DNA from 4 places in the Streptomyces sp. NPDC006368 genome. Region 4 is predicted to be linked to each of the others. Evidence: riboswitches for the same ligand, from Rfam matches in the RefSeq annotation. Region 4 holds a riboswitch; each other region holds the start of a gene.
The links. Region 4 has a riboswitch for thiamine pyrophosphate ahead of ABZZ38_RS09275 (oxygenase MpaB family protein). Riboswitches for the same ligand answer to the same signal wherever they lie in the genome.
Positions count from the first base shown of each region.

Region 1: it holds a riboswitch for thiamine pyrophosphate, as region 4 does, so the genes downstream of both, thiC (phosphomethylpyrimidine synthase ThiC) here and ABZZ38_RS09275 (oxygenase MpaB family protein) in region 4, are expected to answer to the same signal.
Region 2: it holds a riboswitch for thiamine pyrophosphate, as region 4 does, so the genes downstream of both, ABZZ38_RS21760 (thiamine ABC transporter substrate-binding protein) here and ABZZ38_RS09275 (oxygenase MpaB family protein) in region 4, are expected to answer to the same signal.
Region 3: it holds a riboswitch for thiamine pyrophosphate, as region 4 does, so the genes downstream of both, thiO (glycine oxidase ThiO) here and ABZZ38_RS09275 (oxygenase MpaB family protein) in region 4, are expected to answer to the same signal.

Region 1 covers NZ_JBEXQK010000015.1:95,985-103,795, reverse strand. The annotation lists gene ABZZ38_RS14535 (DUF5326 family protein) at 1-202, shown strand, start outside; gene ABZZ38_RS14530 (helix-turn-helix domain-containing protein) at 396-1,166, shown strand; gene ABZZ38_RS14525 (SsgA family sporulation/cell division regulator) at 1,324-1,758, shown strand; gene ABZZ38_RS14520 (YibE/F family protein) at 1,823-3,157, opposite strand; TPP riboswitch at 3,229-3,363, shown strand; gene thiC (phosphomethylpyrimidine synthase ThiC) at 3,357-5,150, shown strand; gene ABZZ38_RS14510 (hypothetical protein) at 5,260-6,084, opposite strand; gene ABZZ38_RS14505 (metallophosphoesterase) at 6,244-7,320, opposite strand; gene ABZZ38_RS14500 (LacI family DNA-binding transcriptional regulator) at 7,530-7,811, opposite strand, start outside.
Region 2 covers NZ_JBEXQK010000031.1:57,495-65,305, reverse strand. The annotation lists gene ABZZ38_RS21770 (ABC transporter ATP-binding protein) at 1-949, opposite strand, end outside; gene ABZZ38_RS21765 (iron ABC transporter permease) at 951-2,564, opposite strand; gene ABZZ38_RS21760 (thiamine ABC transporter substrate-binding protein) at 2,600-3,694, opposite strand; TPP riboswitch at 3,771-3,896, opposite strand; gene rlmN (23S rRNA (adenine(2503)-C(2))-methyltransferase RlmN) at 3,926-5,038, opposite strand; gene ABZZ38_RS21750 (phosphatidate cytidylyltransferase) at 5,300-6,451, opposite strand; gene frr (ribosome recycling factor) at 6,451-7,008, opposite strand; gene pyrH (UMP kinase) at 7,135-7,811, opposite strand, start outside.
Region 3 covers NZ_JBEXQK010000007.1:179,706-187,516, reverse strand. The annotation lists gene metF (methylenetetrahydrofolate reductase [NAD(P)H]) at 1-598, opposite strand, end outside; gene thiE (thiamine phosphate synthase) at 802-1,455, opposite strand; gene ABZZ38_RS08945 (Rv2175c family DNA-binding protein) at 1,555-1,920, opposite strand; gene ABZZ38_RS08940 (FAD-dependent oxidoreductase) at 1,961-3,127, opposite strand; gene ABZZ38_RS08935 (hypothetical protein) at 3,305-3,664, opposite strand; TPP riboswitch at 3,716-3,829, shown strand; gene thiO (glycine oxidase ThiO) at 3,827-4,993, shown strand; gene thiS (sulfur carrier protein ThiS) at 4,990-5,190, shown strand; gene ABZZ38_RS08920 (thiazole synthase) at 5,194-5,988, shown strand; gene pknB (Stk1 family PASTA domain-containing Ser/Thr kinase) at 6,488-7,811, shown strand, end outside.
Region 4 covers NZ_JBEXQK010000008.1:59,733-67,543, forward strand. The annotation lists gene ABZZ38_RS09270 (hypothetical protein) at 1-427, shown strand, start outside; gene ABZZ38_RS09275 (oxygenase MpaB family protein) at 1,222-2,103, opposite strand; TPP riboswitch at 2,251-2,384, opposite strand; gene ABZZ38_RS09280 (RecQ family ATP-dependent DNA helicase) at 2,508-4,187, opposite strand; gene ABZZ38_RS09285 (MFS transporter) at 4,298-5,908, opposite strand; gene ABZZ38_RS09290 (MarR family transcriptional regulator) at 6,094-6,570, opposite strand; gene ABZZ38_RS09295 (glycoside hydrolase family 3 C-terminal domain-containing protein) at 6,709-7,811, opposite strand, start outside.

The sequences.
Region 1 (7,811 bases), on a different contig from region 4:
TCTGGCGGGGCTGCCGTGGTGGGTGAAGTGGGTCGCCATACCTCTCATCGCCGTGCTGGTCTTCGGCGGTCTGATCGCGACCGTGGTGAGCGTGCTGATCGGCCTGCTCTTCAAGGTGCTGGTTTTCGTCGCGCTCGTCGGCGGACTGATTTACGTCGTACGGAAGTTCATGGCGTCCTCGTCGTCCCGCGGCGACTGGTGACCGCCGGGCATCCGTCGGCTCGCCGACCCGGGCGTTAGCCCGGGCGGGCGAACAGCCTGGGCGAAACCTCACCCCGAACGGAGGCTGCCATTAGAGTGGCAGGCCTCCGTTGTCCTTGGGAATCAAGGGCAGACGAACGCCCCCACCAGCGGTTTGTAGGACTGTATGGGGGCGATACGCCTGGGGGTGACCTTTGGCCACGGCAAGCAGTGCAGCGAGTCCCACCCTGATCGGCTCCGTGCAGCGGGCGCTGAGGCTGCTGGAGGCCGTGGGCTCCCATGCCGGCGGGGCCCCCGCGAAGCAGCTCGCCCGCGAGACGGACCTGCCGCTGCCGACGGCGTATCACCTGCTGCGCACGCTGACCCATGAGGGCTATCTGCGCCGGGAGAAGGGCGTTTTCACCCTCGGTGACGCGGCGAGGTGCCTGGTCGGCGGGGCGACTCTGCAGAATCGTCGCAGCAAGATCGAGGACTCGATGGCGTACTGGCGCGACACCATCGGCGTGCCCATCTACTTCGCGGTCTACCGCGACGGCGAGATCGAGGTCATCGCCGTCTCCGACACCCCGGCCGACCCCGCCGTCGACGAATGGGCCGACTTCCGCGAGACCGGCCACGCCCATGCGATCGGCCAGTGTCTGCTCAGCCAGCTCGACGAGGGCGCCCGTCAGGACCATCTGGACCGGTATCCCGTCCAGCCGATCACCCCCTACACGGTCCGTGACCGCCGGGCCCTGCTGGAGCGGCTGGCCGGAACGGCGCCGATGCAGCCGCTCATCGAGCGCCAGGAATACGCGCTCGGCACCGTGTGCGCCGCCATTCCCATCACGGCGGGATCGGCGGCCGGGGCGATGGCCATTTCCCTACCCCTCCATAAGGAGGAACGTCTGCGTCCCGCTGTTGACTGGCTGCGCGGGGAAGTGGGCAGCGTGCTGTATTCGCTCGCGTTCTCTATCAGTATCTGAAAACTCACTCCTTGTGATCCTCCAGTACCTCGACCACGATGACGATGACTCAAGAGGGGCGAGTAAGGATCAATAACCGGCCGTTTCGGGCCCGTCCTTCATCAGCTGTTGTTCAGGCTCTTGTTCATAAACTGCTTCATCCACTGCGGGGTACATGATGCGCGAGTCGGTGCAGGCCGAGGTCCTGATGAGTTTCGTCGTTTCGGAGGAGCTCTCCTTCAGAATCCCGGTCGAGCTCGGGTACGAGACGAAGGACCCGTACGCGGTCCGGATGACCTTCCATCTGCCCGGGGACGCGCCTGTGACGTGGGCGTTCGGGCGGGAGTTGCTGCTCGACGGGATCAACGCGCCCAGCGGCGACGGTGATGTGCACATCGCGCCGACCGGCCCCGAGGACCTGTCGGACGTCAGCATCCGCCTCCAGGTCGGCAGCGACCGGGCGCAGTTCCGGGCGAGCGCGCCGCCTCTGGTGGCGTTCCTCGACCGGACCGACAAGCTGGTGCCGCTGGGGCAGGAGTGCTCGCTCGGTGACTTCGAGCACCACTTGGAGGAGGCGCTCGGCCGGATCCTCGCCGAGGAGAACGCCGGCTGAACGACCGGCATCCCACGGATCCGCCGCCGGGTCCCGGCCGCGCGCGGGGGGCGGGGACGGGCCCTTACTTCCGGCGCCGCCTTCCCCGCCCGCCGCGTACCGCCGGGCCCGCGGCGGCGGGGCCCGGCCGGTCGGCGGAGACCACGAGGGCGGCCAGCGCGGTCGTGACCGGCACCGAGGCGACGAGCCCGATCGAACCGACCAGCGTGCGGACGATCTCCTCCGCCACGAGCTCGCTGTTGGCCACCGTCCCCACGCTGCTCTGCGCGATCGAGAAGAGCAGCAGCAGCGGAAGCGCCGCACCCGCGTACGCCAGCACCAGCGTGTTGACCACCGAGGCGATGTGGTCGCGGCCGATGCGGATACCGGCCCGGTACAGCGCTCGGGGGCCCATCTTCGGGTCCGCCTGGTGGAGCTCCCATACGGCCGAGGTCTGGGTGACCGTCACATCGTCCAGCACGCCGAGCGAGCCGATGATGACACCGGCGAGGAGCAGACCGGACATGTCGATGTTCGGGTAAAGACCGTGGATGAGGCCCGTGTTGTCGTCGGTGTTGCCGGAGAGTGACGCCCAGCCGATGAAGAGTGAGCCCAGCAGCCCGATCAGCAGCAGCGAGATCAGCGTGCCCAGCACCGCCACCGAGGTGCGGGCGGTCAGCCCGTGGCAGCTGTAGAGCGCGATCAGCATGATGGCGCTCGACCCCACCACCGCCACGACCAGCGGATTCGATCCCTGCAGGATGGCCGGCAGGATGAAGAGGGTCAGTACGGCGAAACTCACCGCGAGCGCGACGAGCGCCATCACCCCGCGCATCCGGCCGACGGCCACCACCGCCAGCGCGAAGATCGCGGCGAGCAGCGCCATCGGCACCTTGCGGATCACATCGGTGACGGAGTATTGCAGGTCACGCGGTGCGTCAGGGGCATACGCCACCACCACGCCCTGCCCCTCGTCCAGTTGACGGGGCGCGTCGGGCTGCACGATCTCGGTGAACCTGCGGCCCTTGTCCTGGCCCGTGGTGACCTCGACCGTCGCCTTCTCGCACTGGCCCTGCTGCGCGTTGACCGCCTCGCGCCCCTCGGGTGTCGTCGTGTCGCCGGTCGGCGGGACCTGCGCGGCGTTGACGTCCTTGCAGTCCACCTTCTCGACGCGGACGACCTCGCCCTGCTCGGTCTGCCGGTCGAAGCCGACACCGGTGCGCTCGTGCTCCGGTGCGCCGCCCGGCCAGAGCACGGCGAGACCGACCACCACCGCCGTGGCGAAGGGGATCAGCACGGCGGCGATGACCTTGCGCAGGTGCTGGGAGACGGGCGCGGCAGGGCCGTGGCTGTGCGCGTGACCGTGCGTCTGTCCGTGTGCCTGTCCGCTGGGCTCGGGGGTCTCATGTGGGGAAGTCACGGACCGATCATCGCAAGAACGGTGGGGGCCCTCTGTTCAGCGTGGCCGCAAGGACGCTAGCGTGGTGGCACCTTTGTACACGCGGGAGCTCGGAGCACCGGGCTGAGAGGGCGCTGACCTCCGTACGAGACGTACGGAAACGGCTGCGTCGACCGCCGAACCTGTTACCGGGTAATGCCGGCGTAGGGAGTAGGTCACGATGACCGTTCAGGACGCACGCACGCCTGCCTCGAACCAGAACGACGACGAGGCCGGGAAGTCCATCGGATGGCACAAGGGGTACATCGAGGGCTCACGCCCCGACCTCCGTGTGCCGGTCCGCAAGGTGCACCTCACCAACGGCAAGGACGTGACGCTGTACGACACGTCAGGGCCGTACACCGATCCGCATGTCGAGACGGACGTACGCCGCGGCCTGCCGCCGCTGCGCGAGAACTGGATCATCGGGCGGGGTGACACCGAGGAGTACGCCGGCCGTCCGGTTCGCCCCGAGGATGACGGGGTCAAGCACACCTCGCCGCGCGGGGGCCTGCGGAACCTCGACGCCGTCTTCCCCGGCCGGCCGCGCCAGCCGCGCCGTGGCCGCGACGGCCAGGCGGTGACGCAGCTCGCGTACGCGCGCCGCGGCGAGATCACCCCGGAGATGGAGTACGTCGCGCTCCGCGAGAACGTCTCCCCCGAGGTGGTGCGCGAGGAGATCGCGGCCGGCCGCGCCGTACTCCCGGCCAATGTGAACCACCCGGAGATCGAGCCGATGATCATCGGCAAGCGGTTCCTGGTGAAGGTCAACGCCAACATCGGCAACTCCGCCGTCACCTCCTCCATCGAGGAGGAGGTGGAGAAGATGACGTGGGCGACCCGCTGGGGCGCCGACACGGTCATGGACCTTTCCACCGGCCGCAACATCCACACCACCCGTGAGTGGGTGCTGCGCAACTCTCCCGTGCCGATCGGCACCGTGCCGCTCTACCAGGCGCTGGAGAAGGTCGACGGCAAGGCCGAGGAGCTGACCTGGGAGATCTACAAGGACACGGTCATCGAACAGGCCGAGCAGGGCGTCGACTACATGACGGTCCACGCGGGCGTGCTGCTGCGGTACGTGCCGCTGACCGCGCGTCGCAAGACCGGCATCGTCTCGCGCGGCGGCTCGATCATGGCCGCGTGGTGCCTGGCGCACCACAAGGAGTCGTTCCTGTACGAGAACTTCGAGGAGCTCTGCGAGATCCTCGCCGCGTACGACGTGACGTACTCCCTGGGTGACGGTCTGCGCCCCGGCTCCATCGCGGACGCCAACGACGAGGCGCAGTTCGCGGAGCTGCGCACGCTCGGTGAGCTGAACCGGATCGCCAAGCGGCACAACGTCCAGACGATGATCGAAGGCCCGGGCCACGTCCCGATGCACAAGATCAAGGAGAACATCGACCTGCAGCAGGAGATCTGCGAGGAGGCGCCGTTCTACACGCTCGGCCCGCTGACCACGGATGTGGCCCCGGCCTATGACCACATCACCTCCGGTATCGGCGCCGCGATGATCGCGTGGTGGGGCACCGCCATGCTCTGTTACGTCACGCCCAAGGAACACCTCGGCCTGCCCAACAAGGACGATGTGAAGACCGGCGTCATCACCTACAAGATCGCCGCGCACGCGGCCGACCTGGCCAAGGGGCACCCCGGGGCACAGGAGTGGGACGACGCGCTGTCGGACGCCCGGTTCGAATTCCGGTGGGAGGACCAGTTCAACCTGGCCCTCGACCCGGACACCGCCCGGGAGTACCACGATGAGACGCTGCCTGCCGAACCGGCCAAGACCGCGCACTTCTGCTCCATGTGCGGTCCGAAGTTCTGCTCGATGAAGATCAGCAGGAGCATCACGGAGCAGTTCGGCGGCGACCAGCCGGCGGGCACGGACTCGGAGATCGCGGAAGGGATGCTCCAGAAGTCCAAGGAGTTCGCGGCGTCCGGCAACAGGGTGTACCTCCCGATGGCCGACTGATCCGATCGGGCGCGTCGGCTGCGGTACTCCGCGTGAACGGATGTTTCACGTGAAACACCGACAGCCGACCGCGCCCCACGGCGCGTCGGTATGCCGGTGCGCCGGGAGATCAGTCCGGCTGGTGACCCGGTCCGCCGAAGTCCGGACTGGTGAAGTCGGGGCTGGTGAACGTGGGGCGGGCGGCTGCGCCGCCCTCGCTCGGGCTGGAGAAGTCCGGGCCGCTGTAACCGACCTTCGGCATCCGTCCGACCGGGCGCGGAGGAGCCCCGGAGGCAGGATCGGCACTGGGATCGGCCAGGGCGTCACGCAGGAAGGGCATGATGCCCCGTTCCAGGAGGGCGTGGCGCCACGCCTCTCTCGCCCGGGCGATCTCGTCGGGAAGCTCGCCGCCCGGTTCGTCGGCGGACACCTGGGTGGAGCTGTTGCGTAGCGCCGTGATGAGCAGGCCGATCGCGGCGACCAGGATGCCCAGGGCCGTGACCGCGGCGAAGAACCAGCCCGCGGCGAGCAGCGGATCCGCGAAGGACGGCGCCGGATCGAGCACTTTGAGCAGATATCCGACGAGCAGGAAGATGACCGCTGCGGTGCCGGCCAGCACGGGCGCCAGTACGGTCACCACGACCCCGAGACCGGCACCCGGGCCGGTCGCCGTTCCGTCATCGGAAGCGGACAGTACGGAATCGATGGCGGACAGACGCGAGGGCGTACGCGACTCCTCGCGCACCTGTACGAAGTGGTCGTACTCGGTGGCGGCGGCAGCGGTGATGATCGCCGTCGCGTTCAGTGCCATGGTGCGCAGTTGCTCGGCGTTGAGCCGCTGTCCGATCCCGGCGAGTTCCGGACGTTCGTGCGCATTGCGCAGTGCGTCGTCGAGGAGGCGCTCGTATTCGGAACGGTCCTCGGTCAGCAGGTGCGGAGCGCTTTTCATGTGCATCCCCCGATACTCCGTAGGGCCTGTTTGCCCGCGTGGAACGGGCAGTTGGGCGGAAACGGAGGAGAGCCTGCTACGGATAAGCCGATGGTAGAGCCGTTACGGCGGGGGGTGACAGAGGATTTCCGGAAATCGCCTGGCCCGGCTGCGCTGCGTGACGTCTCAGCCGCGCAAGGGGAGTTGGACGACCAGCAGCTTTCCGGCCATGGTGACACCGCCGTCCATGGCGATGGCGAGCCCGTCCGCGTACACATGCGGCCCTTCGACCGACGGGCCGGTGCCGTCCTCGCCGTCCTCCGAGCCGACCTCGCCCAGCAGGTAGGGGATCGGGCTGTGGCCGTGCACGACGCGCTGCCCGCCGTAGGCCGCCAGCAGCTCCCGCACGGCCGTGGGGCCGCCCTCGTCCCGGAAGGCGAAGCGCTTGGTGAGCTTGCGGAACAGGTCCCAGCACTCGTCGGCGTCGTTGCGGGTCAGGATCTCGTGGACGGTGTCGTTGACGTCCTCGATGGTGGAGCCGTACTCCAGGTAGGCGGTGGTGTCGGAGTGCAGCAGCAGGTGCCCGTCCTCCTCGACGACCGCGTCCAGCCGGGACATCCACTGGAGGTGGACGTCCTGGAGACGGTCCATGTCGCTCTTCTGGCCGCCGTTGAGCAGCCAGGCCGCCTGGAACGTGGCGGTGCCGGCACCGGAGTTCACCGGTGTGTCGCCGAACCGCTTGGCGCCGAACAGCAGCAGCTCGTGGTTGCCCATGAGGGCCTTGCAGTAGCCGCCCGCCGCCGCGGCCTCGGCGGAGAGCCGCATGACGAGGTCGATGACGCCGATTCCGTCCGGACCCCGGTCGGTGAAGTCGCCGAGGAACCACAGCCGGGCGTTGCCCGCGGCCCAGTGGCCATCGCCGTCGATCAGACCCTGCTGGTGCAGGGCGGCGAGGAGCTCGTCGAGATACCCGTGGACGTCGCCGACCACGTACAGCGGACCTGGGCCGCTCTCGGCGGCGGGCGCGGGGGCGGCCACCGGAGCCGTCTCCGGGTCCATGGACACCTGCACGGTGTCACCACGGTTGATCACCGGAAGGTCCCGCTCGGTGGGCGTGTACCCCTCCGGGAACTCGCCCTCGGGAAAAGCCTGGCCCGGGGGTGTGGCGTCACCCTGCACCGGCACCTGGGCGTACGGCGGTACGCGGAAGTCGCGCAACGTCGCCGTCCGCACCACGGGTCCTTGACCGGCCCCCTGAGTCATCGACCCCTCCACCACCGTCGCGACGCCCTACACCTGGCGGACCGGCCTGGTCGGGGCGGCCCGCGGTGTCGTCCGCCCATCATAGGAATGAGGCCCCAGCTGTGTGACGCACCAGGGGTGGTGAATCCGGGTGTGGTCCCGGGTTCACCGGTTGTTTTGCCCCAATTGGCAATGTCTGCCCCTGGTCGTCACCCCGGGCTGTTGTCGGTTCATTCCTGGGAGGGTGACCTGGGAGGGCTGACGGTGGTGCGTGTGGAGCGCCGCTGGGAGGACGTCCGGACGATGAGCTCGGTCGGTATGACCTGTTCGACCGGCCGGTCGCCGTCGACGCCCTCGATCGCGTCGATGAGCAACTGGACGACCGCGGTGCCGATCCGGCGCGGCTGGAGGGAGAGCGTCGTGACGGGCGGCTCGGTGGCGGCGTACACCGTCGACTCGCTGCAGCAGACCAGCAACAGGTCGTCCGGGACGCGCAGCCCGTACCGCCGGGC
Region 2 (7,811 bases), on a different contig from region 4:
CGCGCAGCGCGCACTCCGCCTCCAGGAGCGGGCCGGCGTCCGGGCGGAGCCGTACCGCGACGTGGTGGCCCCGGAACGTACGCCCGTCGACCGTGCACCGCAGCCCCTCGGCCGGGTCTCCGAGCCGAACCCCGGCGGGCCGCACCAGCAGCCGCGCGGCGCCCTGCGGCGTACCGGTGGGTACCGGGACCTCGCCCCACGCGGTGGCGGCGGCGTCGCCGCTCACCGTCGCCTCGGCCACGTTGTCGAAGCCGAGGAAACGGGCGACGAACTCGGAGGACGGTCGCTGCCACACGTCCAGCGGGGTGCCGCTCTGCTCGACGCGCCCGTCCCGCATGACCACGACCCGGTCGGCCAGCGCGAACGCCTCGCCCTGGTCGTGCGTGACGGCGAGCACCGTCGTACCGAGCCGTGCGAACAGATGCCGCAGTTCACCCACGAGCCGTTCGCGCAGCCCCCGGTCGAGCTGGCCGAGCGGCTCGTCGAGCATGAGCAGCCGGGGGCTGGGGGCGAGCGCGCGGGCCAGGGCGACGCGCTGCTGCTCACCGCCGGAGAGGGCGGCCACGGAGCGCCGTTCGGCGCCCGGCAACCCGACGAGATCCAGCAACTCCCGCACCCGGTCGGCCTGTTCCCGCCGCGACTCGCCCCGCATGCGCAGCCCGAACGCGACGTTGCCGCCCACGTCCCGCTGTGGGAACAGCTGGTGGTCCTGGAACATCAGCCCCACGCCGCGCCGGTGCACGGGCACGCCCGCCTGGTCGGCGCCGCCGAGCAGCACCCGCCCGGCGTCCACCGGCTCAAGACCCGCGACGACCCGCAGCAGGGTCGACTTGCCGCTGCCGCTCGGGCCGAGCACGCACACGATCTCGTGGTCGGCGACGTCCAGCGACACCGCGTCGAGCGCGGTGCGCGATCCGAACCGTACGGTCACGCCGTCAAGACGCAGCATGTCAGAACTCTCCGGAGCGTTCGGTCGGACGGATGCGTTCGAGCAGCAGCAGCGCCACCGCGCACACCACCATCAGGATGGTCGACAGGGCCATGGCCTGGCCGTAGTTGAGCTCGCCGGGCCGGCCGAGGAGCCGCGCCACGGCCACCGGCAGCGTCGGGTTGTCGGGCCGGGCGATGAACACGGTGGCGCCGAACTCCCCCAGGGACACGGCGAAGGCGAACCCGGCGGCCACCAGCAGCGCCCGTCGCACCAGCGGCAGGTCCACCTCGCGCCACACGCGCCACGGCGACGCGCCGAGCACCGACGCCGCCTCACGCAGCCGCGCGTCCACCGCGCGCAGCACGGGCAGCATGGTCCGTACGACGAAGGGGACGCCGACCAGCGCCTGGGCGAGCGGCACCAGGATCCACGACGAGCGCAGATCCAGCGGCGGCTCGTCCAGCGTGATGAGGAAGCCGAAGCCGACGGTGACGGCGGACACGCCCAGCGGCAGCATCAGCAGCGCGTCGAAGCCGCGTACGAGCCGCCCGGCCCGCCGCCGGGTCACCGCGGCCGCCGCCAGCCCGCCGATCACGAGCGCGATGGCGGTCGCGGCGAGCGCGTACCGGAGCGAGTTGCCGATGGCCTCCACCGGCGGTACGAGGAAGGTCCCGCCACCCGCGCCGGCGTCCTGGAGCGCCCGGTAGTACGTGAGCCCGTCCGGCCCGCCGAAGGACCGTGCGACGAGGACCGCCAGTGGCAGCAGGAGCAGCAGCGCCACAGTGAGCAGCACGGCGCCGAGCAGCGCCCACTGCCCGGCCCCCCGGGGCCTGCGGGCGGTGCCCGCCGCGTCCACGAGCCTCAGCGCGGTCTCCCGTCCGCGTACCGTCCGCGTGTGCACCGCGAGGATCGCGCCCACCGCCACGAACTGCACCAGGGTCAGCACCGCCGCCGTGGGCAGGTCGAGCAGCTGCGCGGTCTGCCGGTAGATCTCCGCCTCCAGCGTGGCGTACGCGGGCCCGCCGAGGATCTGGACGATGCCGAAGGAGGTGTACGTGAAGAGGAAGACCATCAGCGCGGCGGCGGCCACGGCGGGGGCGAGCGCGGGCAGCGTGACGCGCCGCCACGCCCCGAGCCGGGAGGCGCCCAGCACCCGCGCCGCCTCCTCCTGCCGCGGGTCGAGCTGCGCCCACAGGCCGCCGACCGTGCGGACGACGACGGCGTAGTTGAAGAAGACGTGGGCCAGGAGGATCGCCCACACGGTGGTGTCCAGCCGTACGCCCCACAGCTCGTCGAGCAGCCCGCCGCGCCCGACGAGCGCGAGGAAGGCGGTTCCGACGACGACGGTCGGCAGCACGAACGGCACGGTGACGACGGCCCGCAGCACCTGCTTGCCGGGGAAGTCGAGGCGGGCGAGGACGTACGCGCCGGGCAGCGCGACCAGCAGGGTCAGCGCCGTCGAGGCGCACGCCTGCCAGGTGGTGAACCACAGCACGTCCAGGATGTCCGGGCGGCTCAGCACCTCGCCGAGCCGCCCGAACCGCCAAACGCCGTCCGTCCTCAGGCCGCGCCCGACGATCGCGGCGACGGGGTAGGCGAAGAAGACGGCGAAGAACACCACGGGCAGGGCCATGAGCCCCGCCCGCAGCGCCCCGCCCTTGACGTCCTTTACTTCAGGACGAGCGAGGACCACGACTGGATCCACTGGTCACGGTTCTCGGCGATCTTCTCGGGGGCCACGGTGTGCGGCTTGTCGACCGTCGCGCCGTGCCGGGTGAACAGCTCCGGCAGCGTCGCGTTCTTGATCACCGGGTTCACGAACATCTGCAGCGGCATGTCCTCCTGGAACTTCTCGCTGATCAGGAAGTCGATGAGGGCCTTGCCGCCGTCGGGGTTCTTCGCGCCGGTGAGCAGGCCGGCGAACTCGGTCTGCCGGAAGCAGGTGCCGGTGGAGACCCCGGTCGGCGCCTCGGCCGGCCGCGGGTCGGCGTACAGCACCTCGACGGGCGGGCTGGAGGCGTAGGAGACGACGAGCGGCCGGTCGCCCTTGGCCTTCTTGCCGCCGGCGGAGCCGGAGAACTCCTGGTTGTAGGCGAGCTCCCAGCTGTCGACGACCTTGACGCCGTTGGCCTTCAGCTTCTTCCAGTAGTCCTGCCAGCCCCCGTCGCCGTACTGGGCCGCCGTACCGAGCAGGAAGCCGAGGCCGGGCGAGGACCGCTCCGGGTTCTCGACGACGAGAAGGTCCTTGTAGGCGGGCTCGGCGAGGTCGTCGAAGGTCTGCGGCGGCGCGAGCTTCTTGTCGGCGAAGTACTTCTTGTCGTAGTTGACGCAGATGTCGCCGCTGTCCACGGGGGTGACGCGGTGCTTGTCCTTGTCGAGCTGCACGGCGTCCTGGACCTGGTCCAGGCCCTTCGCCTCGTACGGTTCGAAGAGCCCGTTGTCGAGCGCGCGGGAGAGCAGGGTGTTGTCGACGCCGAAGAAGACGTCGCCCTGCGGGGCGCCCTTGGTGAGGACGGCCTTGTTGACGGCCTCGCCGGCGTCGCCGCTCTTGAGGACCTTGACGGTGTAGCCGGTCTGCTTGGTGAACTCCTTCAGGACGGCCGGGGAGGCGTTGAAGGAGTCGTGGCTGACGAGGGTCACGGTCTTCGACTTCGTACCGCCGTCGCCGGACGCCTTGTCCGAGTCGCCGCCGCAGCCGGTGAGCGTGGTGACGCCCAGCGCGGCGGCCAGCGTGCCGACCGCGATCTTCTTGGTGGTGCTCACTGAGATTCCTCCTGGGTATGACCAGGAAGAGACGCGGCCCTGCCCACCCGTCGGGCGGGTGGGCAGGGCGCAACAGCTCGAGTAACGACCGAACTTCCTACCCAGAATGACCTGGGCGAGGTTCAGAGGGTCTGCAGCCGCCGTGCTTGTTCCCAAGCGTGTGCCGCACTCTCAGCGCTGTGGCGCTCCCCTGTCGGAATATGCAGATGTGTTCGAGCCCAGACTACAAGGTCAGCGCTCTGCCGCCGCGAGCTGTCCACAGGCGCCGTCGATCTCCTGACCGCGCGTGTCGCGGACGGTGACGGGCACGCCGTGGGCGGCGATGGCCTCGACGAACGCCTTCTCGTCCTCGGGGCGCGACGCGGTCCACTTCGACCCGGGGGTCGGGTTGAGCGGGATCAGGTTGACGTGTACCCGCTTGCCCTTGAGGAGGCGGCCGAGCAGGTCACCGCGCCAGGCCTGGTCGTTGATGTCGCGGATGAGCGCGTACTCGATGGAGACGCGGCGGCCGGACTTCTCGGCGTACTCCCAGGCGGCGTCCAGTACCTCGCGGACCTTCCAGCGCGTGTTGACGGGGACGAGGGTGTCGCGCAGCTCGTCGTCGGGGGCGTGCAGCGAGACGGCGAGGCGGCACTTGAAGCCCTCGTCGGCGAAGCGCAGCATGGCCGGGACGAGGCCGACGGTGGAGACGGTGATGCCGCGCTGCGAGAGACCGAGCCCGTCGGGCTCGGGGTCGGTGAGGCGGCGAATGGCGCCGACGACCCGCTTGTAGTTCGCGAGCGGCTCGCCCATGCCCATGAAGACGATGTTGGAGAGGCGGGCCGGGCCCCCGGGGACCTCGCCGTCGCGCAGGGCCCGCATGCCGTCGACGATCTGGTGCACGATCTCGGCGGTCGACAGGTTCCGGTCGAGCCCGGCCTGGCCGGTGGCGCAGAAGGGGCAGTTCATACCGCAGCCGGCCTGCGACGAGATGCACATCGTCACGCGGTCCGGGTAGCGCATGAGGACCGACTCGACGAGCGTGCCGTCGTGCAGCCGCCACAGGGTCTTGCGGGTGGTGTCGTCGTCGCACGAGATGTGCCGTACGACCCTCATCAGGTCGGGCAGCAGCTCGGCGGCGAGCTTCTCGCGCGACGCGGCGGGGATGTCGGTCCACTGGGCCGGGTCGTGGGCGTACCGAGCGAAGTAGTGCTGGGACAGCTGCTTGGCGCGGAACGGCTTCTCGCCGATGGCGGCGACGGCTTCCTTGCGCTCGGCGGGCGTCAGATCGGCGAGGTGACGCGGGGGCTTCGTGGCTCCGCGAGGCGCGACGAATGTCAGTTCTCCCGGGACGGGGCGTGCCATGACCTGGTACTCCTCAGTAAAGACGAGGCCGCGGTCCTGAGCCGGGAGACCTCACCGGATGATCCCCGCGGTGCGCGGGGCCGAAAGGGCCCGCCGCCTCGACGCGACGAGCCCTTCCAGGGTAACCGGATCCCGATTCAGCCTGTTCCGACGAAGACCACCAGCGACAACCACACCACCGGCGCCGTCGGCGACAGCGAGTCGAGCCGGTCCATACCGAGCCGATCCGCGGCTACCGCCGCCTGGCACCGTGGCCCTCCGTCACCCCGCTCCGACAAAGACCACCAGCAACAACCACACCACCGGCGCCGTCGGCAACAGCGAGTCGAGCCGGTCCATGATGCCACCGTGGCCCGGGAGCAGCGTGCCCATGTCCTTGATGCCGAGGTCGCGCTTGATCATGGATTCGCCGAGGTCGCCGAGCGTGGCGCTCGCCGCGACCGCGAGGCCGAGCAGCAGGCCCTGCCACCAGGTGCCGCCGTCGATCGCGAACTCCATGCACAGCGCGCCCGCCGCCATCGCGAAGGTCACCGCGCCCAGGAGCCCCTCGCGGGTCTTGCCGGGGCTGATGCGCGGCGCCAGCTTGTGCGTGCCGAAGCGCCAGCCGACCGCGTACGCGCCGGTGTCGCTGACCACCGTCAGGAGGAGGAAGGTGAGCACCCGCCACGGGCCGTCGTCCGCGGTGAGCATCAGCGCCACGAACGTCGCCAGGAACGGTACGTAGAACGCGGCGAAAAGCCCCGCCGTGACGTCCCTGAGGTAGCCCTCGGGCGGTTCGGTCATGCGCCAGACGAGCACCGCCAGCGCGGTGAGCGCCATGGCGACCCAGGCGCCTTCCGCGCCCCGCACGTAACCGGCCACGACCATCGCCGCGCCGCCGACCGCGAGCGGCACGAGCGGCACCTTGATGGACTTGCGCTCCTGGAGGCGGGAGGTCAGCTCCCACAGTCCGACGACGACCGCGACCGCGATCACGCCGACGAACACGGCCTTGACGACGAAGAGCGACGCGAGGATGACCACGCCGAGGCCGACCCCGACCCCTATGGCGGCCCGCAGGTCCCGGCCGGCCCGCTTCTTCTGCTGCGGCCGGTTCGGCGGGCCCGGCTGCTCCGGAGGCTGCGGTGCTCCCGACGGCGGGATGGGCATGGGCTCCTGCGGCATCTCGTCACGGACCGGGGGACCGCTCAGCGGAGCGGTCCCCCGGTCACGGTGGTCGTCCTGGTATCCGCCGGGCGCGTCCGGGGCGTCCCGGACGTCCGGCACGATGGGCATGGGCCGCGTCTGCTGCGCCTCACGCCCATCGTATGCGGGACCCGCCGGGGTCGCCGGGGCGTGCCCGGCAACGAGCCCCTGGTCGGGCGGACCCCAGTGACCGCCTCTCGGCGGGGTCCCCCAGGATGAGTCGTTCATCAGACCTCGAGGAGCTCGGCTTCCTTGTGCTTGAGCAGCTCGTCCACCTGCGTGACGTACTTCGCGGTGGTGTCGTCGAGCTCCTTCTCGGCACGCCGGCCCTCGTCCTCGCCGACCTCGCCGTCCTTGACGAACTTGTCGATGGTCTCCTTGGCCTTGCGGCGCACGGAGCGGATCGAGATCTTGGCGTCCTCGCCCTTGGTCTTGGCGACCTTGATGTACTCGCGGCGGCGCTCCTCGGTCAGCTCGGGGAACACCACCCGGATGATGTTGCCGTCGTTGCTCGGGTTGACGCCGAGGTCCGAGTCGCGGATGGCCTGCTCGATGTTGCGCAGCGCGCTCTTGTCGAACGGGGTCACCACGGCCATGCGCGGCTCCGGCACGGAGAACGACGCCAGCTGGTTGATCGGCGTGATCGCACCGTAGTAGTCGGCGACGATCTTGTTGAACATGGCCGGGTGCGCACGACCGGTACGGATCGCGGCGAAGTCCTCCTTGGCGACCAGGACGGCCTTCTCCATCTTCTCCTCTGCTTCGAGGAGGGTCTCTTCGATCACCACTTGCTCCTGCGTGTCTTGAGTAGGCGCGTCTTTACGCTCTGCACGGTGTCCGACCGGCAGGGCTTTGTCCATCCCCGGATCAGGGCACCGGGGGACGAGACGGGTCGTGTCCGGTCGGGCCGGTCAGGTCCGGGTGCCCTGGTCGCTCACGAGAGTGCCGATCTTCTCACCCTTCACGGCGCGGGCGATATTGCCCGCGGCGAGCAGTTCGAAGACGAGGATCGGCAGGTTGTTGTCGCGGCAGAGAGTGATGGCGGTGGCGTCCGCGACCTTGAGGTCGCGGGAGAGCACCTCGCCGTACTCCAGCGCGTCGAACTTCACCGCGCCCGGGTTGGTCTTCGGGTCGGAGTCGTAGACGCCGTCCACGCCGTTCTTGCCCATGAGCAGCGCCTCGGCGTCGATCTCCAGGGCGCGCTGCGCGGCGGTGGTGTCGGTGGAGAAGTAGGGCATGCCCATACCGGCGCCGAAGATGACGACGCGGCCCTTCTCCAGGTGGCGAACGGCGCGGAGCGGGATGTAGGGCTCGGCGACCTGCCCCATGGTGATGGCCGTCTGGACCCGCGAGTCGATGCCCTCCTTCTCCAGGAAGTCCTGGAGAGCGAGGCAGTTCATGACCGTACCGAGCATGCCCATGTAGTCGGAGCGTGCCCGGTCCATGCCGCGCTGCTGCAGCTCGGCCCCGCGGAAGAAATTGCCACCGCCGATCACTACGGCGATCTCCGCGCCGTCGCGTACGACCGCGGCGATCTCGCGTGCGATGGCGTGTACGACGTCGGGGTCGACGCCGAGGCCGCCGCCGC
Region 3 (7,811 bases), on a different contig from region 4:
GATAATCCTCCGGATCGAAGAACATCTGGGTGATCGCGTAGTCGGCGCCGGCCCGGCACTTGTCCACGAAGTGGTGGATGTCCGCGTCCCAGTCGGTGGAGCGCGGGTGCATCTCGGGGAAGGCCGCGACGCCCACGCAGAAGTCGCCTGACTCCTTGATCAGCCGGACGAGGTCGGCGGCGTACCGCACGCCCTGGGGGTGCGGGACCCACTCGCCCATCGGGTCGCCGGGCGGGTCGCCCCGGACGGCGAGGATGTTCCGGATGTCGGCGTCGGCGTACTGGCCGATCATGTTGCGCAGCTCGGCGATGGTGTGGTTGACCGCGGTGAGGTGCGCGACGGGGGTGAGCGTGCTGTCGGCGGCGATCTGCTCGGTGGCCTTGACCGTCCCGGCGCGGGTGGACCCGCCGGCTCCGTACGTCACGGAGACGAAGCTGGGGGCCACCGCCTCGACCCGGCGCAGCGCGTCCCAGAGGTTCCGCTCGCCCTTCTCGGTCTTGGGCGCCCAGAACTCGAAGGAGTACGTCGTGCCGGTCGCGAGCAGATCGCGCACGGTGCGGGCGCGATCCGTCCTGGTGGAGGGTGTGCCGAGGGCCATACCGGCAGGTTAGCCAGGGTGGGGCGGTCACCCAACCGGAGCAGGGGAAATCGCCCGATTTGCCGGGTTGTTGTCCATCCTTCGGACACCTGACGGTTCGCAGCGCCGCCGAAAGGCTCAGGGACCGGGTTGGTGTCCCACCCCTCGGACACCTGCGGCCATATAGCGGATCGGAACGGCGTCAGCCGGCCGCTCCGACACGGTCAGGCGGCGGCGCGCTCGCGTATCCGCTCGGCCAGGGCGGCGGTGGCCGACGCCGGGTCGTCGGCCTCGGTGATCGCCCGTACGACGACGATCCTGCGGGCACCGGCGTCCAATACCTCGTCCAGGTTGCCCGCGTCGATGCCGCCGATCGCGAACCAGGGCCGCTCCTGGCCCAGCGAGGCGGCGTACCGCACGAGGTCCAGCCCCGGCGCGTAACGCCCCGGCTTGGTGGGCGTGGGCCAGCACGGTCCCGTGCAGAAGTAGTCGACGCCCGGCTCGGCGGCCGCCACGTCCACCTCCGCCTCGGCGTGCGTGGAGCGGCCGATCAGGATCCGCTCGCCCAGGATGGCGCGGGCCGCGGGGACCGGCAGGTCGCCCTGGCCCAGGTGCAGGACGTCGGAGCCGATGGCGTGCGCCACGTCGGCCCGGTCGTTCACCGCGAGCAGCTTGCCGTGGCGGCGGCAGGCGTCCGCGAACACCGCCAGGTGCTCCAGTTCCTCGCCGGCCTCCATGCCCTTGTCGCGCAGCTGGACGATGTCCACGCCCGAGGAGAGCACGGCGTCCAGGAACGCGGGGAGGTCACCCTGCCGCCTGCGGGCGTCCGTGCACAGGTAGAGCCGGGCGTCGGACAGGAGCGCGCGTGCGGTGGACATGGGTGTTCCCCCCGGGTGCGGTGGTGTGCGGGCCGGGCCCGGGCAACGACGGCCCGGCCCGGCCCGTACACCACCTGGTGTCGGTGTCGGTTCAGTGCGTCAGACGGCGAGCGCCTGGGCGCGGCGCTTCACCTCCGTGCCGCGATTCTCGCTGAGCGCCTGCACGGGCGTGCCCGGCAGGGTCGGGTCGGGAGTGAAAAGCCACTCCAGCATCTCTTCGTCGGTGAAGCCGTCGTCCTTCAGCAGCGTCAGGGTCCCCGCGAGACCCTTGACGACCTTGCCGTCCTTGATGAAGGCGGCGGGCACCTGCAGCGTCCGGTTCTCACCGCGCCGCACGGCGATCAGCTGGCCCTCCTTGACCAGCTGGCGCACACGCGTCACCTCGACATTCAGCATTTCCGCGATGTCGGGCAGGTGGAGCCAGGCAGGGACGAGAGCATCGATCTTTGCGTCAATCTCGGTCACGGGACAAGCGTGCCATCCCGGACTGACACTCGGTACCCGGCTACGCCCGTGCTGCGGCCTTCAGGGGGACGGAGGGGTCCGCGACGCGCGCCGGGTCGAGCGGCTCGCCCGATTCGATCAGCTTGCGCCCCTGCGCCAGATCACGCGGCCGGCCGACCGCCAGCAGCGCCACCAGGGCACCGTCACGCAGCCACACCACCGACCAGGAGGCGCCGGCCGGGTCGCCCCGCCACACCATCGCGTCGGCCGACGCGTGATGGCCGGCGTACTGCACGAAGCGGCCGAACTGCTCGGACCAGAAGTACGGCACCGGGTCGTACGCGCGCGGCACCTCGCCCACGATGGCGGCGGCGACCGTGCGCGGCCCCTGGAGGGCGTTGTCCCAGTGGTGCACCAGCAGCCGCTCGCCGTAGCGGGCGGAGGGGAAGGAGGCGCAGTCCCCGACGGCGTACACATCGGGCACCGACGTGCGCAGATGGTCGTCGGCGACGATCGCGCCGGCCTCGTCGAGCGTGACGCCCGAACCGGCGAGCCAGTCGGTGGCGGGGCGGGCGCCGATGCCGACGACCACGGCCCCGGCCGGCAGCAGCCTGCCGTCCTCCAGGGCCACCTCGCCGGGCTCGACACGGGCCACGCGTGCGTGCGTGAGGAGCTGGGCGCCGTTCTCCTCGTACCAGGCGGCCATCGGGGCGGCGGCCTCGGCGGGCAGCGCGCCCGCGAGCGGCCGGTCGGCGGCCTCGACGACGGTCACCGCGCACCCCGCCTCGCGCGCGGCCGTCGTGAACTCGGCGCCGATCCAGCCGGCGCCGACGACCACGATGTCGTGCTTGTCGACCAGGACGGGGCGCAGCCGTTCGGCGTCGTCCAGGGTGCGCAGCAGGTGGACGCCGGGGACGCCCTCGCAGCCGGGCAGCGCGAGGGGCACGGCGCCCGTCGCCACGACCAGGACGTCGTAGGGCACGGGGCCGGCCTCGGTGTCGATCTCGTGCGCGTCGGGGCGCAGTCCGGTGACCTCCAGGCCGAGGCGCAGTTCGATGCCGAGGGCCTCGAAGTCCACCTCGAAGGCCGAGCCCTCCGCCGTGCCCAGCAGCACCGCCTTGGACAGCGGTGGCCGGTCGTACGGCTGGTGCGGCTCGGCGCCGATCAGCAGCAGCGGGCCGGCGAAGCCCTGCTCGCGCAGCGCGACGGCGGTCTGCACGCCGGCCATCCCCGCGCCGACGACGACGACACGCCGCCCGGCCGCCGACCCGTCCGCCGCCGACCCGTCCGCCGCCCCGCCCGCGACGGGGCCTCCCGTCGCGGGACCTCCCGCCGCGGGTGCCTCGCCCGGCAGTCCCTCGTCACGCGGCCGGTCTGCATTCATACGCTCGCTCACCCGATCACCTTACGTAGCTGACGTGACGTCAGGAAGTAGCTGCTCGACGACGCTCGTGCCGCTCCCCTCCTGCGACTCCCATTCCCAGGCCTCCTCCAGCCGAACGCGGCCGTCCGGAAGGTCCACCACCGTGGAGACGCAGTGCCCGGACGCCGTCCCTCCGTCGCGCTCGAGCTGCACGTACCGGAAGTCGAGCCGGTCCCCCGCGCGCGTGCCGGCGAGCTGTCCGCGTACGACGTCGCCGCCCGCGTACTCCGCCCGGATCCGGCCGTCCTGCTCGTGGTAGGCGAAGCGGGTCCGCGTACCGACCTGTCCCGGCGATCGGTCGGCGACGGGAGCGAGGACGAGGCCGCCGAGCGAGCGGGCCACTGCGAGGGCTCCCCTACTGAGAGTTGAGGGGTGGGGTTAGTCTGGCCACCGTAGAGCACTCGCGGGAGCCCGGACGCACTGGGCTGAGAGGGAGGCTGGGACGGCCTCCGACCGTACGAACCTGATCCGGGTCATGCCGGCGAAGGGAGGGGCTGGACGCCCATGCATCCACGTACGAGACCGGATGTCCTCGTCATCGGGGGCGGAATCATCGGCCTGGTCACGGCCTGGCGGGCGGCGCAGCGGGGGTTGCGCACCGCCGTCGTCGATCCCGAGCCGGGCGGCGGGGCCGCCCGGGTGGCGGCGGGCATGCTCGCCGCGGTCACCGAGCTCCACTACGGCGAGGAGACCCTCCTCGGCCTCAACCTGGCGTCGGCGCGCCGCTACCCCGGCTTCGTCGCCGAGCTCCAGGACGCGGCGGGCGGGGCGGACGTCGGCTACCGCGCGTGCGGCACGCTCGCCGTCGCCCTGGACGCCGACGACCGCGCGCACCTGCGGGAGCTGCACGCGCTGCAGAGCCGCTCGGGCCTGGAGTCCGAGTGGCTGAGCGGGCGCGAATGCCGGCGTCTGGAGCCCATGCTCGCGCCGGGCGTGCGCGGCGGGCTGCGGGTGGACGGCGACCACCAGGTCGATCCGCGGCGGCTCGCGGCGGCGCTGGTCGCCGCGTGCGAGCGGGCCGGGGTGGACTTCCACCGCACCTGGGCGGACCGGCTGCTGGTGGTACGGCACCGGGCGGCGGGCGCCGGCCTCCGCGACGGGGGGGAGCTGGCCGCCGGACAGGTGGTGCTGGCGGCGGGGAGCCTGAGCGGCAGGCTCGACGGCGTACCGGACGACGTGCTGCCGCCGGTGCGGCCGGTCAAGGGGCAGGTGCTGCGGCTGACGGTGCCTCCCGCGTACGCGCCGTTCCTGTCGCGGACGGTCCGCGCGGTGGTGCGCGGCAGCCACGTCTATCTGGTGCCGCGCGCGAACGGCGAGCTCGTCCTCGGCGCGACCAGCGAGGAGCTCGGCTGGGACACGACGGTCACGGCCGGCGGGGTGTACGAGCTGCTGCGCGACGCCCATGAGCTGGTGCCGGGCATCACCGAGCTGCCGCTGACCGAGACCCGCGCGGGGCTGCGGCCCGGCTCCCCCGACAACGCGCCGCTGCTCGGCCCGACCGCGCTGCCCGGGCTGCACCTGGCGACCGGGCACTACCGCAACGGGGTGCTGCTGACGCCCGTCACGGGTGACGTGATGGCCGAGGTGCTGACCACCGGGGAGCTCCCTCAGGAGGCCCGCGCCTTCGCCCCCGCCCGTTTCCCGTCCCTCTCCCCGGTAGGAGTGTCATGAACGTCTCCGTGAACGGCGAGGCCCGGCGGCTCGCTGGCCCCACCACGCTCGACGCCCTGGTCGCCACCCTCACCACCGCGCCGTCCGGTGTCGCCGCCGCCGTCAACGAGACGGTCGTGCCGCGCGGCCAGTGGGCCGGGACCCTGCTCGACGAGGGCGACCGGGTCGAGGTCCTCACCGCGGTCCAGGGGGGCTGAACCATGGCCGACGACCGTCTGACCATCGCCGGGACCACCTTCGACTCCCGGCTGATCATGGGTACGGGCGGGGCGCCCAGCCTCGACGTCCTGGAGCGCTCCCTCGCGGCCAGCGGCACCGAACTGACGACCGTGGCGATGCGCCGCCTCGACCCGACCGTCCAGGGTTCGGTCCTGTCCGTCCTCGACAAGCTGGGCATCCGTGTCCTGCCGAACACGGCCGGCTGCTTCACCGCGGGCGAGGCCGTGCTGACGGCCCGGCTCGCGCGGGAGGCGCTCGGAACGGACTGGATCAAGCTGGAGGTCGTCGCCGACGAGCGGACGCTGCTGCCCGACCCCATCGAACTGCTCGACGCGGCGGAGACCCTCGTCGACGACGGCTTCACGGTCCTGCCCTACACGAACGACGACCCGGTGCTGGCGCGCAAGCTGGAGGACGTCGGCTGCGCCGCGATCATGCCGCTCGGATCGCCGATCGGCTCGGGGCTCGGGATCCGCAACCCGCACAACTTCCAGCTGATCGTCGAGCACGCGCGCGTGCCGGTGATCCTGGACGCGGGCGCCGGCACCGCGTCCGACGCGGCGCTGGCCATGGAGCTGGGGTGCGCGGCGGTGATGCTGGCGTCGGCGGTGACCCGTGCGCAGGAGCCGGTGCTGATGGCCGAGGCGATGCGGCACGCGGTCGGGGCGGGGCGGCTGGCGTACCGGGCGGGACGCATTCCGCGACGGCACTTCGCGGCGGCGTCCTCGCCGGTGGAGGGGCGGGCGGTGCTGGACCCGGAACGCCCGGCGTTCTGACGCGTTCCCCGGCGCCCCGCGCCCTTTGCTACGGGGTCTCCGTCCCCGGGTCCCATGGGGGTGTTCGTCCGTGGGGCCGGCGCCCCGCCCCCGCCCGCCCGCGGCAGCGCGCCGCGCGCTCGGCGCCTCCGACCCGCCGGCCCGCTCGCGGGCTCGCCGAACCCGGGAGGCCGTACCCGCCGGCCCGCCACGCGAAGGCCGCGACCCGGGCCGGCGCCGCTCGGGCGCCCCGGGCCCCCGAGCGGTCGGCCCCGAGTGGCGACGCCATGGCGCGGCGGCGGCCTGAGCCCATCCGCCGGCGCGGCGGTCGTTCGTGCGGGCCGCGCCCCCGAGCGCGACGCCACGGCGCGGGCCGCGATGGCCGGGGCCGTCCGTCCGTTGCCGCCCCGGCGCCCGTGCGGGCCGGGGCACGGCCGGGGTGTCACAGGTCGGCTGCAGTCGTCGCGGTGCGTGCACAGGCGCGGCGGGGGTGTCGGCGGGGGCTCGTAGACTCGTGCGGGTGGATACGACCCTGCACGACCCGCTCGTGGGCCAGCTGCTCGACGGCCGCTACCGAGTCGAGGCGCGCATCGCCGTCGGGGGCATGGCCACGGTGTACCGGGCGCTGGACACCCGGCTCGACCGGGTGCTCGCGCTGAAGGTGATGCACCCCGCCCTCGCGACGGACGCGACCTTCGTCGAGCGGTTCATCCGCGAGGCCAAGTCCGTCGCGCGCCTGTCCCACCCGAACGTGGTCGGGGTCTTCGATCAGGGCGCCGACGGGGCGTACGTCTACCTGGCGATGGAGTACGTCGCCGGGTGCACCCTGCGCGACGTGCTGCGCGAGCGGGGCGCGCTCCAGCCGCGGGCCGCGCTCGACATCCTGGAGCCGGTGCTCGCCGCGCTCGGCGCCGCACACCTGGCCGGGTTCGTGCACCGGGACATGAAGCCGGAGAACGTCCTGATAGGCGACGACGGCCGGGTCAAGGTCGCCGACTTCGGTCTCGTACGGGCCGTCGGCGCCGCCACCAACACCACCGGCTCCGTCCTCGGCACCGTCTCCTACCTGGCGCCGGAGCAGATCGAGCACGGCACCGCCGACACCCGCGCCGATGTGTACGCGTGCGGGGTCGTCCTGTACGAAATGCTGACCGGCGCCAAGCCGCACTCGGGTGACACGCCCGCCCAGGTCCTCTACCGGCACCTGAACGCCGATGTGCCGCCACCGTCCGCCGCCGCCCCCGGGCTCGCCGTCGAGCTGGACGAGCTGGTGGCGAGCGCCACCGCCCGCAACCCGGAGGTCCGCCCGCACGACGCCGTGGCGCTCCTCGCGCAGACCCGCGAGGCCCGCGCCGCGCTCGGCGACGAACAGCTCGACCTCGTCCCGCCGCGGGCACGGGCCACCGAGGGCGGTGACGTCGGCTCCGAGAACGTGACGAGCGTGATCGCGCGGCCCCTGCCGAGCCCGCAGGAGGCCGTGCGGCACACCAGCCGCCTGGAGATGCCCGCACGGCACGAGGGGCAGCCGGTGCGCCCGCCGCACGCGGCGCCCCGCCGCAGACCCGGCCGCGGCCCCGTCACGGCGCTGGTCGCCGTCCTCCTCGTCCTCTGCGTCGGGGCGGGTGTCTGGTACATCAACTCCGGACAGTTCACGCGCGTCCCACCGGTCCTGGGCCGGCCCCAGGCCCAGGCGGAGCAGCGGCTCGCGGACGCCGGGCTCGACGTGAAACGCGTCAGGCGTGACTTCAGCAGCGCCTATGAGCGCGGCACGATCATGGCCACCGACCCCGCCCCCGGCGAGCGGATCCGTGGCAACGGCTCCGTGACGCTCACCGTCTCCCGCG
Region 4 (7,811 bases):
CGATGCCGGCGGGCTCAGCGTCGCGGTCCCGCGGGACTGGACGTACCGGCTCAGCGGCAGCTCGCACACCTACCAGGCGCCGGACTACGCCTCGTTCCTGGAGATCACCCCGGTCCCCGGCCCCGCCGATCCGCTGGAGACGGCGCGCGGGTTCTCCCAGGCGGTGAGGTCGGTCTGGTCCGGCTACGTCGAGACGGCACTCGGACCCGTCGGCGACGCCCCGGACGCGGCGGTCGAGGTGGAGTTCGCCCACGACGCCACGGACGGCACCCGGCGGCGCGGCATCTACCGCGTCTTCACGGCCCCGGACACCACCGTGTACGGGGCTCAGGTGGCCGGACCGAGCACCGACTGGCCCCGCCAGCGCGAGATCATGGACACGTTGCTGTCGACCTTCTACCCGTCCGGTGCCGCGCCGACCCCGTGACGCCTCCGCCACCGGCGGGCACCGGGGACCGCGCGGTCAGCGGACGAAGCTGTCGCGGCACAGCGCGGTCACCGACGGGTCGGTCACGCCCCGTGAGGCTTTGCACAGGTCCGCCATGCCGTACGTCGGCCGAGGCCGCGCCGCCGGTGGGCCGGGGCGCGGCCGAACGGGCCGCTTCGAACCCGTCCGTCCCTCGGCGGCCGGGCGCCGCACGGCCTGCCCGCGCGGTGGCTCCACGGTGACCCGCCTGTCCGCCGTGGGGCGTTCGCCGCGTGCCGCGCCGCCGCGACGCACCGGGTCGGTACGGGGCGTGGGGAGCGGACCGGTGGTCGCCAGCTCTTCCCGCGCCGGGGGTTCGGCCGGTGGCCTGCGCACCACGGGGGCCGGAGCCGGATCGCCCGCCGGCGCCGGCCGGTTGGGCCCGGGGGTGGCGGCGGGGGGCACGGACACGCAGCCCGCCGTTCCGAGGAGGAGGGCGAGAGCGAGAGGCAGGAGGAGCGAGCGCATCCGCTCAGCTTCGCGCACGGAGCCGGAGTCCGCCGGGGGCTACCGGCCGGGACCACCGGCACGAGTGACCCGGCTTACGATCATGAGCATGGGGAGAGCGGGGAACACGGATCCGGGCGGGCAGCGACCGTGCATGTGGTGCGGTCGCCCCTTCCTGCCGCGGGGCAGGCGCGGCCTTCGGCTGTACTGCAGCCGCTCGCACAAGTGGCGGCGCCGTCTGTCGGACCTTCTGGAGGTGGTGGGCGGCTCGGTGTGACGCGCCGGGCTCCGCGCGCCTCATCGCCCGGTCAGCCGGGGGCGGCGGGCGGGGGAGGGGTCATGGCCCACCGGATGGCCCTGGTCACGGCGTGGCCGCCCAGCCGCACACAGGTCTTCTCCACGACCGGCACGTGCGGCAGCCCGAGCGGCTCGCGCGCCCACAGCGGGAGCGTGGACACCGCGCTCGCGGCGAGGACGGTGTACGGGGCGCGGGCGATCGGCGGCAGGGGCGGGCGGAGCAGGATGAAACGCGCGGCCTCGCGGGCCTCCGGGGTGGCCCGCAGCTCCGGCCGGTAGGAGGCCAGCCGGTCGGCGAGGTCCGTCCGGTCGCGCGGCGGGTCGAGGACGCCGAGCGCGGACGCCACGCGCGCCATGTCGGCGACGTAGGCGTCGCAGCCGTCGGCGTCGAGAGGGTGCGCGCCGTAGCGTTGATGGGCGCACAGGAAGCTGTCGACCTCCGCGGCGTGCACCCAGCCGAGCAGGTGGGGGTCGGCGGCATGGTAGGGCTCGCCCGTGTCGAGGACACCTTTCACCGTGTCGTGCACGGCCCGGACGCGGTCGACCGCGCGCTGTGCGTCGTCCGCGGCGCCGTAGGTCGTCATGGCGAGGAAGGTGCTGGTGCGCTGGAGGCGCCCCCAGGGGTCGCCACGGTAGCCGGAGTGGGCCGCCACGGCCGCCATGGCCAGCGGGTGCAGGGACTGGAGCAGTAGGGCGCGCACACCGCCGATGAACATCGCGGCGTCGCCGTGGACCGTACGGATCGGTCGGTCCGGTGCGAACCAGCGGGGCCCCGGGGTGCCGTGGATACGGGCGCGGTTGACCGGCCCGGCGGGACCCGCGACATGGGTGAACAGGGTGCTGCCGAGTCGCTCCCGCAGCTCGGCGAGGCCGGGCGCGGACACCACGTTCATGCTTCAAGTATCCGCCCGGGGACCGGCCCGGCCGCAAGGTCCGGGAGGCGGCGGCGGGCGGCCTCGTCCGGCGTGCCGACCGGCCTCGCACATGCGAAAGCCCCGGGGCGCGGGCCCGGGGCTCGTGGTGCACGCGTGTCGTACGGGCGACCTACGAGACGGGCTCCCTTCGCCGGCATGGTCCGGATCAGGTGATGGGGGTCGCCTTCCGGTCCGTGGACCTTCCAGCCTCTCAGCCCGACCGCCGACGTCGGCCCCAGCGGGCATCTCCGCCAGAGTCGGCTACTTCGGTGGGACTCCCTCGCTCGCCCCGCAGGTCTGATATCAGCATAGTCCTCCACAGACCGGATGAAAGGGCTTATACCATGATTTTTTTCATGGATATGGATGGTGAGGGGCGTGGCTCAGCCGGAGGGATCCGTGAGCACGGTGAGCAGTGCCTGGTCGGTGATCGCCGCCAGGGACAGCGTCCGGTACCCCATGGAGTCGAACAGGACGGTGATCCGGTCACCCTCCTGGCTCATGACCATGCCGTCATCCCACTCGCGGTGCCGCACCCGGGTCCCCGGCGGATACGAACCGGCCGCGGGATGTGTCCGTTCGGCGTCACCGTGGACCGGGAGCCCCTCGGCGGCCGAGCCGTCGCGGGAGTCGGACAGGCAGACATCGCAGTGGCCGCACGGGGGTTCGTACGCCTCGCCGAAGTAACCGAGCAGGAAGCGACGCCGGCAGCCCGTCGTCTCCGCGTACGCCCGCACCATCTCCAGCCTCGACCGCTCCAGCCTTCCGCGGGCCTCCGCCGCCTCCGCCGCCCGCGCGGTGGCGTCATCGGCCGTCATGCCCGGGAGGGCGCGCACCTCGCCGGCGTCGTCGGTGCGGGCTGCCCCCGCCTGCTCCAGCAGGTTCGCGGCGGCCGTCACCCGGCGGCGTGACAGGTTCGTCTCCGCGCCGAGCTCGTCCAGCGGCACCGGGCCGTCCTGGTCGTGGAGCCGCTCGGCGACCTCGCCGACCGTCTCCTCGTCGGGCGTACGGGCGGCGAAGAGGCGTTGCAGACCGGTGTCCTGCGGCCGGTAGTGCAGCACCGCGACCGCGGGCCCACCGTCCCGGCCCGCCCGGCCGATCTCCTGGTAGTACGCGTCGAGCGAACCCGTCACGGAGGCATGGAGCACGAACCGCACGTCCTCCTTGTCGATGCCCATGCCGAACGCCGACGTGGCCACGACCACGTCCGCCTCGCCGGTCAGGAAGGCGTCGTGGACCCGGGAGCGCTCGTCGCCCGACAGACCGGCGTGGTAGGCGGCGGCGGACAGGCCCAGCGCGGCGAGTTCGGCCGCGTACTCCTCGGCGTCCCGGCGCGTCGCCGTGTACACGATGCCCGGCTTGGGCTCCGCCGCCGCGCGCTCCACCACCGCACGGCGCTTGTCCCGGTCCTCCAGGAACCGCCGCACCTCCAGCGTGATGTTCGGCCGGTCGAAACCGGCCACGACCGACACGGCGTCCTCCCTCATCCCCAGCCGCCGCACGATCTCCTCACGCACCGGGGGAGCGGCGGTGGCCGTCAGCGCGAGCAGCGTGGGCCGGCCCAGCCGCTCGACGACCGGGGCGAGACGCAGGTAGTCGGGGCGGAAGTCGTGGCCCCAGGCGGCCACGCACTGGGCCTCGTCCACCACGAACAGGGAGGGCGCGGCCTCCGCCAGGCGCTCGACCACCTCGTCCTTCGCGAGCTGCTCCGGCGAGAGGAACAGGTACTCGGCGTCCCCGCGCCGCACCGCCTCCCACGCCGCCTCGGTCTCCCCGGCGCCCTGCGCGGAATTGACCGCCACGGCCTCCGGAACCCGGTGCCGGAGCAGCCCCGCGATCTGGTCGCGCTGGAGGGCGATGAGGGGGGAGACCACGACGGTGGGACCGGGCAGCCGGAGCCCGGCCACCTGGTACACCGCCGACTTCCCGGCGCCGGTCGGCATCACCACGAGGGTGTCGCGGCCGTCCAGCACCGCCCGCATCGCCGTCAGCTGTCCAGGCCGCAGGGTCTCCCACCCGAACACGTCGGTGGCGGTCCGCTCCAGGGGGCTCGCATCGCTCATGACGGCCGACTACCCCGCAACACCCCGCCGACGACTCCTCCGGGGCACGCGGCGGGGCCGAGCCGCGCACCGGCGGCCCGGCCCCCGGCGCTTCCGGCGCCGGGCCTCCGTCAGACCCCGGTGAGTCCGACGGGCGCGCTCGCCGTACGCCGTACGCCGACCGCCGCCAGGAGGGCGCCCAGTACGCACAGCACCCCGGTGACCAGTGCGGCGGTGTGAACGCCGTTCATGAAGGCCTGGCCGCTGCCTTCCACCACCGCGGTCCTCACCTGCGCGGGCAGGTCACCGGAGACCGGCGCCACGCCCATGGTGACCGCGTCCTTCGCCTCGTACAGCCCGTGGGCGAGCGGCGCCGGCACACCGGCGGAGGTCAGTTCGCCGGTCAGCGTGGTGCCGACCCGGCTGCCGATCAGGGAGATCAGCACCGAGGTGCCGAGCGCGCCGCCGACCTGCAGGGACGTGGCCTGCAGACCGCCCGCCACTCCGGCGTCCCTGACCGGGGCGCCGCCGACGATCGCGTCGGAGGACGCGGCCATCACCATGCCCACGCCGAGACCCAGCGCGACGAAGGGCGGCCACATCAGGGCGTACGAGGAGTGCACACCCCAGCCGAGCATCGCGAAGGACGCCCCGGCCTGGAGGACCATGCCGAGCGGCATCGTCAGCCGGGCGCCGTACCGCTCGGTGAGCTTGGCCCCCAGCGGGGAGGCGACCACGGACGCCAGGCTCAGCGGCAGGGTGCGGACGCCGGCCTCGACGGGGGTGAAGCCGCGGACGTTCTGGAGGTACAGCATGACGAAGAAGATCACGCCGAGCAGGGCGAAGAAGTTGACCGCGGTGATGACGGTGCCGATGGTGAGCGCCCGGTTGCGGAACAGGCGCATGGGCAGCAGGGCGTGGCCGATCCGGGTCTCGTACCAGCCGAACACCAGGAGGACCACCAGGCCGGCGGCGAGTGTGCCCAGGGTCGGGCCCGAACTCCAGCCCCAGGTCTCGCCCTTGACGACGCCGAAGACGAGGACCAGGAGGCCGGCGGCCAGCAGGACGACTCCGAGGACGTCGAAGCGGCGGTCACCGGCGGAGTTCTTGCTCTGCGGCAGTACGAGCGCGCTGACGACCAGGGCGATGATGCCGATGGGCGCGTTGATGTAGAAGACGGACTCCCAGGTGACGTGCTCGACCAGCAGGCCGCCGACGATGGGGCCGAGGGCGGTGGACACGGAGGACACCATGGCCCAGATGCCGACGGCCATGCCGAACTTCGCCGGGGGGAAGACGGCCCGCAGCAGCCCGAGCGTGTTGGGCATCAGGAGGGCGCCGAAGAACCCCTGCAGCGCGCGGAAGGCGATCACGCCCTCGATCGATCCGGCCAGGCCGATGGCCACGGACGCGGCGGTGAAGCCCGCGACTCCGATCAGGTAGAACGTCCGGCGCCCGAAGCGGTCGCCCAGCTTGCCGCCGAGGATGAGCGCGGCGGCCAGGGCGAGGAGGTAGGAGTTGGTGACCCACTGGAGGTCGGCGGTGGACGCCTTCAGGGCCCGGCCGATCTCCGGGTTGGCTATCGAGACGACGCTGCCGTCGAGTCCGACCATGAAGAGGCCGAAGGCCACGGCGATCAGCGTCAGCCACGGATTGGCGCGGCGGCCACGGGGCGCCGGCGCCGGGGGCGGGATCGGTGCGGGCAGGGGGGAGCGGTCCACGGACGTGGAGGGGGAGGGCATGGGTGTGCCTTGTCTTCGAAGGGGGTTGGGCGAAGGGTTGCTCGACGGGCCTCGCGGTCACGGGCGGGCGACGGCATGGCGTCGGGAACGGAAGCAGTCCGCTCCCGCCGGTTCGGTCCGTGACGAAGAGGCCTCGTGGAAAAAGGGGGGTCGGCTCCGCGGAAAAGAGGGGGCCGGTCGCGGAATCAGCCGGACGCGGAGGACCGGAGGTGCCGGGTCAATGCGTCCAGGGCGCCCAGGGCGGAGCCGAGGGCGTCGAGCTCCCCGTCGGTGAGGGCGTGCAGCGCCTCCGCGACGTGCCCGTCGAGCAGCTCCTGGACCTCGGCGATACGGCTGCGGGCCGTCGCCGTCAGGTGCAGGTGCGCGATGCGCCGGTCGGTGGGGTCCTGCCTGCGGTCGAGCAGGTCCTGCTCGGTCAGCTGGGACACCAGGGCGCTGACGTTGTTGGGCTTCATGGACAGCGCCTCGGCCGCCTCACGCACGGTGACGCCCTCGCGGTCGCCGACGAGCCTCAGCAGCGCCAGCTGGCCCTCGGGGAGCTTGGGGTGCGGGAAGTCCCGCGCGACCCGGCGGTCGAGAGCCCGGTGCAGCGCGGGCAGGCACGCCGCGAGCACGGCGGCCACGCGGTCGATGTCCTGGCCGGACGCGCTGGAGGCGGGCATGCGGCCAGCTTACGTATGGCGAGATACCTATGTCAAAAGAGGTATCTCCGGGTGGGGTCCCGCACAACGGCATCGGTCCGGCCCGGCCACGGACCCTCCAGCCGGGCCGGGCGGCGGGCCGGGGACACACGCCGGCGGTCAGTCGGAGAAGGAGAGCCGCGCCAGCCGCACCTCCCCCCGGAGCCGGACGTGCACGTCGTGCCTCCCGTGCGGGCCGTGCGGGTGGTGCTTGCCGGGGAGCGCCACCGGGGCGGTCAGCCGTGTGTAGGCGTACCGCCCGCCCGTGGCGGGGACCCGGAACGCGGCCACCGGCGTCGCGTCCGGCAGCCGCAGCTCGATCGTCCCCGGGCCCGTGGCGGCCACCTCCACGGACACCGACCCGGCGCCGCCGAGGTCGCAGCGGCGGAAGACCAGCTCCCCCGGCTCGTCCCCGGCGGGCGTCACCGCGTCCCCCGACGTCCTGGCGCGGTCCACGATCACCGTGCCGCGCTGCTCGTCGTAGTCCGCCGCCTCCCACGCCCGCCCCAGCGCCGCGCGGGGGGCCGGTGCCGCGCCGTCGACCGTGACCGTCACGCTCAGCCGGATGTCCGCGCTGGAGGCGCCGGCCAGGAACGCGTACCGGCCGGCGGTGACCGTCCAGCGTCCGTGCGCGACGTCCCAGAAGCCGAGTTCGGCCACGGGAACCCGGAACACGAGCCGCCGGGCGGCCCCCGGAGCCAGCCGCACCCGCCGGTGTCCGGCCAACTGGCGCAGCGGCCGGGGAACCGCGCAGTCGAGGGCGCGGGTGTAGAGCTGGACGACCTCGTCGGCGGTGACGGCACCGGTGTTGGTGACCGTGAGGGAGGCCTCGACGGTGTCGCCGTCGCGGTGGACCGCGAGGTCGCCGTAGGCGAAGGACGCGTACGACAGACCGTGACCGAACGGGTAGAGCGGTGCGCCCTCGAAGTACAGATACGTCTGGCGGCTGCCGATGACGTCGTAGTCCAGCAGGTCCGGCAGATCGGCGTCGGCCGCGTACCAGGTCTGCGGCAGTCGTCCGGCGGGGGAGACGTCACCGGCGAGGACACGGGCCAGCGCCGTGCCCGCGGCCTGGCCGCCGTGCGCGGTCCACAGCAGGGCGGGCAGCGCGGCGTGCGCGTCCGCGACGGCGTACGGATACGAGGAGACGAGCACCAGCGCCGTGCGCGGGTTCGCCGCGCGGGCCGCCCGCCACAGCCGGGTCTGGTGCCCGGGCAGGGCGA